DNA from 2 places in the Ochrobactrum sp. Marseille-Q0166 genome. Region 1 is predicted to be linked to the other one. Evidence: predicted binding sites of a transcription regulator. Region 1 holds the regulator's gene; the other holds the start of a gene.
The links. The regulator LexA, encoded in region 1, represses DNA repair genes until DNA is damaged. The targets are predictions, from matches to a motif close to TGTTCNNNNTGTGTTCNG.
Positions count from the first base shown of each region.

Region 2: H5024_RS10360 (PA0069 family radical SAM protein) is a predicted target of LexA. The motif match lies at 1,769-1,786, and genes of this name have one in related genera.

Region 1 is NZ_JACJUO010000001.1:1,453,923-1,458,329, reverse strand. Features, by position in the region: gene trpC (indole-3-glycerol phosphate synthase TrpC) at 1-67, shown strand, start outside; gene moaC (cyclic pyranopterin monophosphate synthase MoaC) at 71-547, shown strand; gene glp (gephyrin-like molybdotransferase Glp) at 571-1,785, shown strand; gene lexA (transcriptional repressor LexA) at 1,906-2,628, shown strand; gene H5024_RS06965 (ComEC/Rec2 family competence protein) at 2,684-4,407, opposite strand, start outside.
Region 2 is NZ_JACJUO010000001.1:2,151,929-2,156,335, forward strand. Features, by position in the region: gene H5024_RS10345 (hypothetical protein) at 128-355, shown strand; gene H5024_RS10350 (glycosyl transferase) at 396-908, opposite strand; gene H5024_RS10355 (SH3 domain-containing protein) at 1,065-1,646, shown strand; gene H5024_RS10360 (PA0069 family radical SAM protein) at 1,829-2,983, shown strand; gene H5024_RS10365 (ribonuclease HII) at 3,190-3,855, shown strand; gene H5024_RS10370 (F0F1 ATP synthase subunit B) at 4,219-4,407, opposite strand, start outside.

The sequences.
Region 1 (4,407 bases):
AGAAAGCCTGATGCGCAAGGATGATGTTGCTCAGGCAACTCGCGAACTTCTGACCGGCGAGGTTTAAGTCATGACAGCCAAACTCACCCATATCGACCAGACTGGCGCCGCCCATATGGTCGATGTCGGCGACAAGGCTGAGACTGAGCGCCAGGCAACCGCTGAAGGTGCCGTCAGAATGAAGCCGGAAACTCTGGCACTCATTCTGAAAGGCGATGCCGCCAAAGGCGACGTTATCGGTACGGCCCGTCTGGCTGGTATTATGGCTGCGAAGAAAACCGCCGACCTCATCCCGCTTTGCCACCCATTGATGCTGACAAAGGTCTCGGTGGACATTGAACCGGACCAATCGCTTCCCGGCCTGCGCGTCTTTGCAACTGCGAAGCTGAAAGGCCGCACCGGGGTTGAAATGGAAGCGTTGACTGCCGTATCAGTCACCTGCCTAACCATCTATGACATGGCAAAGGCCGTTGATCGCCACATGGAAATTACCGATATTCGTGTTTCCGCAAAGAGTGGTGGTAAATCAGGCGACTGGAAAACCTAAGTTTTCGCACGAGAGGAAAAAGTATGTCCCTGCTTCCTGTCGATGAAGCCCTTGCACGTATCCTGAGCTTGGCAGAGCCACACGGTTTCGAGCAGGTTCCTTTGACTTCAGCCGGTGGACGTGTTGTTGCGGAACCTGTGAAAGCTCACCTTCTGCAACCTCCCTTTGACTGCTCTGCCATGGATGGCTATGCGCTGATCGCACCTGAAAACATCAGCTATCCGCTTGAACTGACCATAATTGGCGAATCAGCAGCCGGTAAGCGTTTCGACGGGCAGCTGAGCGAAGGTCAGGCGGTCCGCATTTTCACCGGCGCACCAATGCCAGCAGGCGCAGATAGCATCGTTATTCAGGAAGACACGGAACGTTCCGGCGACAGGCTAACAATCCGGCACGGACTCTATAAAGGCCGCCACATTCGTCGCGCGGGCCTCGATTTCGCACCCGGAGATGTGATTCTTCCAAAGAGAAAAGCACTCGACGCCCCGGCACTTTCCCTTGCTGCGGCCAGTGGCAACGCAGCCATTTCCGTTTTCAAACAGCCCCGCATTGCAATATTGGCAACTGGCGACGAACTTGTCCCACCCGGTACAGTTCCCGGCCCTGACCAAATTGTCGCTTCCAACAGCGTCGGCATCGCCGAAATTGTCCGCCGCGCAGGCGGTAAGCCTGAAGATATGGGCATCATCAACGACGACCCCGCAAAGATCGAATCGGCAATCAGCGCAGCGCTCAAAGATGGCGTCGATGTTCTAGTAACGATCGGTGGCGCGTCGGTTGGAGACCGCGATTACGTTCACGGGGCTTTGCAGAATTGCGGCGTCGATCTCGCCTTCTGGAAAATCGCTATGCGCCCGGGAAAACCGTTGATGTATGGCCGCAAGACAGTTTCAGGCAAGACGGTGCATGTCATCGGCTTACCGGGCAATCCGGTTTCAAGCCTCGTCTGTAGTCTGATATTTCTGCGTCCACTGGTGGCGAAGCTATCAGGCATTGATTTAGCTACAGATATTCGCCCCGCGAAATTTGGTCAGCCAATGAGTGCGAACGATCACCGCAGGGACTTTGTTCGTGCGACCGTTGAGAAGGCAATCGACGGAACATTGATTGCCAAGCCATGTCCAGTTCAGGATTCTTCAATGCTTTCTGCTCTTGTGGGCTCCAATGCGCTGTTGATCAGAGAAGAAAATGCACCCGCTGCGGCTATCGGTGATTCTTGCGCGATATTAATGTTGTAACGAACGGTATTAATTCCAAACCTCATTAATCATTTTAAAACCATTGCAGAACAAGACTGGAACATATAGTGTTCGTTCTGGTTTTGTTTTTATTTGATTCTGGTCTGGAGGGTGTAGCGCATGTTAACCCGTAAGCAGCACGAACTTCTGCTGTTCATTCATGAACGTCTTAAAGAGACGGGCATCCCTCCGTCCTTTGACGAAATGAAAGAAGCTCTTGATCTGGCTTCTAAGTCAGGCATTCATCGTCTCATCACGGCCTTGGAAGAACGCGGCTTTATCCGCAGGCTTCCTAATCGGGCGCGCGCGCTGGAGGTGCTTCGTTTACCAGATTCGATAGCACCGGGCTTGAACTCTCAAAAGAAGTTCGCTCCGAGCGTCATCGAAGGAAGCCTCGGCAAAGCTCCCCCTCCTCCGCCGACGCGCCCAACTCCAGTTATTGCGGAGAATGATTCCTCCACAATGGTTTCTGTACCCATGATGGGACGCATAGCTGCCGGTGTGCCGATCTCGGCAATCCAGAATCAGACACACTCACTGAGCCTTCCTCCAGAAATGCTGGGCTCCGGTGAACACTACGCTTTGGAAGTCAAAGGCGATTCGATGATCGACGCCGGTATTTTTGATGGCGACACAGTGATCATTAAGCGCGGTGATACAGCCAATCCGGGTGAAATCGTCGTCGCACTGGTCGATGATGAAGAAGCAACTTTGAAGCGTTTTCGCCGCAAAGGCGCTTCCATTGCCTTGGAAGCAGCGAATCCGGCTTACGAAACCCGCATTTTCGGCCCCGATCGTGTGCGCGTGCAGGGTAAACTAATCGGCCTGATCCGGCGTTACTAGCACTTACAGTTTTAGTATTGGTTGGAAGCAGCGATAGAGGTTTTGTCATTTTAAATCAGAGCGGCTCTGTCGTCTCCTTAAAGTCGGGAGCCGCCTGAAAATCAGAAGATTGATCGTTGCGAGACTTCTTCTGATGTTCGCGATCCGGTAATCCTCGTGCCGCTCTCGAATACAGACGATGCAGGTGCCATGGCCGCGTAGGCGCATCCACTGCGAAGCTGAGACTATCAGAATAGCCAGCTAAGTTTCGTGGTTGGATGACTGCAAAACGATAGATTTTATCGTCTTTGCTGTGATCATGTTTCGCTGATCTGGCTGATGCACTCGCGTCTGATGATAAACGTTTCCCAAGCCTGAGCTCAAGGGTTCCTTTGAGAGCGAGTTCCTGCCGGTCGATCAGTAAAACATCGGAGCGCGGGCAATTGAGGTTTTTGCTTGCTATCGCAAGAACGACAATCTCGCCAATATTGCAGGCAATATCCTTCATCTCCTCTTGCGCAGTATAGGCAAACATTCGCCCGTCTCGTAGAGGAATGGTACAAACTCCCTCTTCGCAGACAAACGCATCATTGGTGGATACCGGCTTCTGCTTTTTTACAATCTGCGGCGGAATAAACGTTTCGATCAGATAGGCAGTCTGCCAGTTTTGACCTGTGAATTTTGGCGGCCTGCTGCGATTTGCGGCAAAATTGCCATCGGGTAGGCGCACGGCTACAAATTTTGCATCCTCGCTAACGAGAATATCCGGCAATGGCGTTCGTATAAAAACGAAAAGACCAGTAATAACAAAGGGTAAAGCCAGCCATCGCAACCATGTCGTGGAAACAACCGCGATAACAAGCGCTACAGTCCAGAGGATAAGCGTGCTTGCAGGCATGACGCCCGGATTGCCGTCAGGAGAAAAGCTAGCAACCAAACTCGCTATATGCCTGACTAATAGGACGCCAAATCCCATAATCTGTAGTGGTAGCCAATCAAGCTGCAATGGCATCAACACCAAGCTCAGCACTGCAAAGGGCATCACAAGGATCGAGATAACCGGCAAGGCCAATACGTTCCCGACCAGGCCTAAGGGTGCGGTATTGTTGAAATGATAGGCGGCAAAGATGCCACTTGCTACACCGGCAACAATCGATGTTGCTCCCGTCGCCACCGCTGGAACGAGCATTTTGGATAGAAACCCACGCGGCACAGCACGCCGATTTTCGCGAGACGTTTGATTGCGTGCTTTCCTGTCACTCCACCAGGCAAATGCAGCGATCAAGCCAGCAGTTGCGGAAAAAGACATTTGAAAGCTTGGCCCAAGAATCTCATGCGGTGAAATTGCGATCATCGCAACAGACGCAATCGCAAGATTGCGCATACTGATGGCAGCACGGTCAGCCAGCAATGCGCAGAGCATCACGACAATCATGACGTAACTGCGCTGTGCCGCAACATCCGCACCCGACATGGCCAGATAGAATGTGCAGCTTAGAAGCGAGAGAAAAGCCGCAAACTTTTTGACCGGATATCGGGCGCTAAACCCCGGCATCAGAGCAAACAGCGATCTCAACGCCATCATCACAACGCCGGCGGCCAGCACCATATGTAGGCCGGAAATCGACAAGATATGCGCCAGACCTGCCTTGCGCAGATCCTCATTCGTTTCTTCGCTGATCCCTGCTCGCTCACCGGCAATAAGCGCTGCGGCAACACTGCCATCCTCACCAGAGAGCACTTCCGCAATACGTTCCGAAACATGCACACGTAGTTGAGCAATGGAACTGGCAATTTTTG
Region 2 (4,407 bases), 700 kb from region 1:
CAATCCTGCCTGACGGATTACTCCGAACGGCACTCCCAGTTATCTCCCCGGTGGATGGCAGAAGTGCCACCCCGGTGCCCCGGAAGCACTGATGCCATCCAAAGGGCGATGAAGAAGGAATAGAAAAATGAAAAAGTTTGCTCTTGCTGCTGTTGCCGTTGCTCTTAGCGCTGGTGCTGCATTCGCTGAAAATCCAAATGTTGGCACACCTGCCGATCTTTATGCAAATGATCGCACGCCCGTTGCAACGCAGCAGGTCGACAAAACCGCGACTGCTTCCATCGGTCAGAAGACCTATCAGGACGGTTCGGCTCATCGCTTTGGTGACGCATCACCTTCAAGCTTTCAGAACTAATATCGGCAACAGCCGGTAGAATACAAAAAGGCGAAGCCACTCAGGCTCCGCCTTTTGTTGTTTCTGGTGGCAAAATCTTCTGCGACAGACGCACAGGTTTGAGCTGCTTTATAGCAACAGCTGGAATACCACTATCCCGGATCAAAGGCCTGATTGCCGACACCGGTGCCAAAAGCCCCGCATCAAGCGACGGTTTCACACCCAAGAGCTTGCCAATAAGGCCAGTCTCCTGTGGCAATGAAAAGCGCGCGGGTGCTTGGCCTCCTTCCATATGCCGCCGAACGGCATCTTCCCAACCGTCTTGCAGGATAGCCCCGGGTTTTAAAATCAGAAGCCACTCCGTTCGAAGGTCATCGAATGCCTTTGGCAAGTCGACATTTTCGTAAAAGGCGCAACCTGCCCCCTCGGCCATCAGCCGCGTATCGTCATGCGACCCCTGATCCACGACAATCACGCGACGCAATAGCCCATCGACAACGGCAGGTACCAATCCGGCTAATGTATGCGCCAGCGCCTTTTCAGAGTTTTTTGTGAAGAGCAAAACGGAAAGCATTATTATCCATATCATGTTTCGCTGGCTTCTTAAGCTCAGGACTCAAATATTCAGTTCCACTATCTATATTAATGATAAGCCAAAAATATCGTATGAAATCGGCAGGCAAAATGGTTTAGTCGTTTTCGTTACAAACCCATTTTGTGGAGTGAGCGGATGAGGGTAGCTCTTACATCGATTGTTCTGGCAACGGCCATGCTTGCAGCACCCGTTGCACAGGCAGCGAATGCCATAGCGACAACCAATCTTAATGTCCGCACCGGGCCCGGTACGAATTATCCGGTTCTTGGTGCCATCCCGAACGGTGCGGGAATTGATGTCCTTGGCTGCACGACCGGCTATAACTGGTGTCAGGTCGATTATGGTGGCCGCCTCGGATGGGCTTCATCGAACTATCTTGCCTTTTCACAAGGCTCAGCCAGAAATTCCAGTAATTTCGGAACTGCCGCAGTTGCGATCGGCATCCCGTTGATTGCCGCGGCAATTCTCAGCTCTAACAAACATGGCTGGCATCGCCCTCCTCCGCCACCGCCACCACATTGGAACAATCGGCCACATCGCCCCGGAAAACCTCCGGCAACACATCGTCCGAGACGTCCTGACAGGCCAAATGCAAACCGCCCTGGTCGCCCAGGGGATCATGGAAGGCCACCAGCAGTGCGTCCGGGTGGTCCCGGCGGTCCGGGCAAACCCGGTCACAATCAGGGACGGCCACCAAAGCATCAGCCGCGTTACTAACTGACAAACCTTGACAAGGGCACCGGCGCTTTTCATCGCGCCGGTGTTTTAAAATGCATCATTGCCCGAACGCCGACCCATACGCTTCTGGAGAAGCTCAAAAATAACGGCTCAATATTTTGTGTTCTTGCTTTGTTCTATTCTCTGCGATAGAATGAATCACGAAAACGAAAGAGTCGGTTATGGAAATCATCCAGCAGGCAGATCAGGCAGCATTCGGAGCAGGACGCGCAGATCACGCCAATGCGCTGGTCAGTGAAGCTGGCCTGCGTATTGATCACTCCCGCAGGCGCGGGCGTGGCGCTGGCATCAATCCGACCGGGCGATTTGAACCGACAACCCGTCATGAATTTGACGATGGTTGGGAAACGCTTGAAGACTTGCCTGCCTTCAAGACGGATGTTCAGGTGGAAAAGCCGCGCACGATTATCACACGCAACGATTCTCCCGACATCAGCTTTGACCGCTCCATTAATCCCTATCGGGGTTGCGAGCACGGCTGCATCTATTGCTTTGCCCGTCCGACACACAGCTATATGGGGCTTTCGGCTGGCCTTGATTTTGAGGCAAAGCTTTTTGCCAAGCCAGACGCACCGCGCCTGCTTGAACGCGAGCTCGCCAAGCCCGGTTATCAGCCAAAGACCATCGCTATCGGCACCAACACAGACCCCTATCAGCCAATCGAGAAAAAGTGGCGCATCATGCGCGAAATTCTCGAGGTTCTGGAAGCAGCCAATCATCCGGTTGGTATTGTCACCAAATCTGCTCTGGTTGTGCGCGACATCGATATTTTAAGCCGCATGGCCGAAAAAGGTCTGGCCAAGGTCGCACTTTCCGTCACAACTGTAGACGCAAATCTGGCACGAACAATGGAACCGCGTGCGTCAACGCCGACACTACGCTTACAAGCCATTCGCAAACTCACCGAAGCGGGCATTCCAACCAGTGTTATGATGGGACCGATCATTCCCGGCATCAATGATCACGAGATTGAGCGCATTCTTGATGCGGCTTACGCACAAGGCGCGCGCGAAGCTGGCTATGTTCTGTTACGCCTGCCACTTGAAGTGGCACCTTTGTTCAAAGACTGGCTGCTGCGCAATTATCCTGATCGTTATCGTCATGTGATGTCGCTTGTGCGCTCCATGCGCGACGGGAAGGATTACGATGCCGAATGGGGGAAACGCATGCGTGGCACTGGTCCCTATGCATGGCAGATTGGCCGCCGTTTTGAGATTGCTGCGCGCAATCTTGGTTTTAACTCAAAACGCGTTCCTTTGCGAAATGATCTGTTTGAGCCGATTGAAAAGGGTGGAAAGCAGTTATCGCTTTTTTGATTGATCGCTCCTCTGAGCGGCAATGATGCAGGTCCTGCAAAGGCGGCATCAGCTAGTGTGTTTGGTCGGCTCCTATTCTGTAGGGGCTAACAGTTGTGAATATATCCCCCGTCTGATTTTTTCGGGCGGTAGGCCCCTGCTTTTACGCCACCATCCTCGGCAGGGACCTTGCGGAGAATCAGAAGCAGTGCGAACATTGCCGCCCAATGAAACGCTTGAATTCTGATTCTCCGCTCCTCTTTGAGATACCGCTTGCTCCCGACTTTTCGGAAGAAGAGAAATATCTGGCGCGCGGGCTCAAACATATAGCAGGCATTGATGAAGCTGGCCGTGGTCCCCTCGCCGGTCCTGTCGTGGCGGCGACGGTTGTGCTTGATCCCGATGATCTGCCTGAAGGGCTTGATGATTCAAAGCGGCTTAAAGCTGCAAAGCGTGAAGCGCTTTACGAAGTCATTCTTGCAAAAGCTGTGAGTGTTTCCGTTGCAAGCCTCAGTGCACGCAGCATCGATTTGAGCGACATTCGTAAAGCTGCGCTTGAAGCCATGCGGCGGTCGTTTCTGGGCCTGACACTCAGTCCCGATCATGCGTTGATTGACGGGCGCGATGTCCCGGCCGGCTTGTCATGCCCTGGCTCGGCATTGGTGAAAGGTGATCAGCGTTCGATATCCATAGCAGCTGCCTCTATCGTCGCCAAAGTCACGCGAGATCGTATGATGGCTCGCAGCGGAGCTGTCCACGCTTCCTATGGCTTTGAAGTGCATGCGGGCTATGGAACAGCCAAACACCGAGCAGCCATCGAAGCAATAGGGCCGGTTGCTGGGATCCATCGCTACACATTTGCGCCGATTAAAGGCCGCTTTTCGCCCAGCTAATGCAGCTTCTTATAGCGCACTTAAGCCGCTCGTGTTCGTCAGCGTTCGTTTTTAACAAACACGCTAAATGCATCCTTGGCGGCCATGAGATATTCATACCTGTAGGCAAGGCCACATAGACTGCCATTTGCATAATAACTTCGAAAATTCATCGGAAGGCAGTCATCCGTTGTCTTCTCAGGGAGTGCCCGCTGCGTTTCAAGAAACCTAAAATTGCTACAATACTCTCCTGTACAACATTCCAAAAACCTCGGTTAAAGATGTGCCATCCCAAGATTGAAGCTTAAATATTCAAATCTTCCGGCAAAAACAAAAACGCCGCCCTTTTGAGGCGGCGTTTTCAAAACTCTAAAAGGACTGGACTTAGTTCAGGTTGGTCTTAACCTGACCGAGCGCATCCTTGAACAGAGTGCCTGCAACTTTGGTGTCAACCTTGTCGGCGACGATCTTGCCAGCAGCAGCGATAGCCAAATCAACAGCTGAAGCACGGACCGCGTTGATTGCGTCGGTTTCTGCAGTTGCAATCTTCTGCTCAGCAAGCTTGTTGCGGCG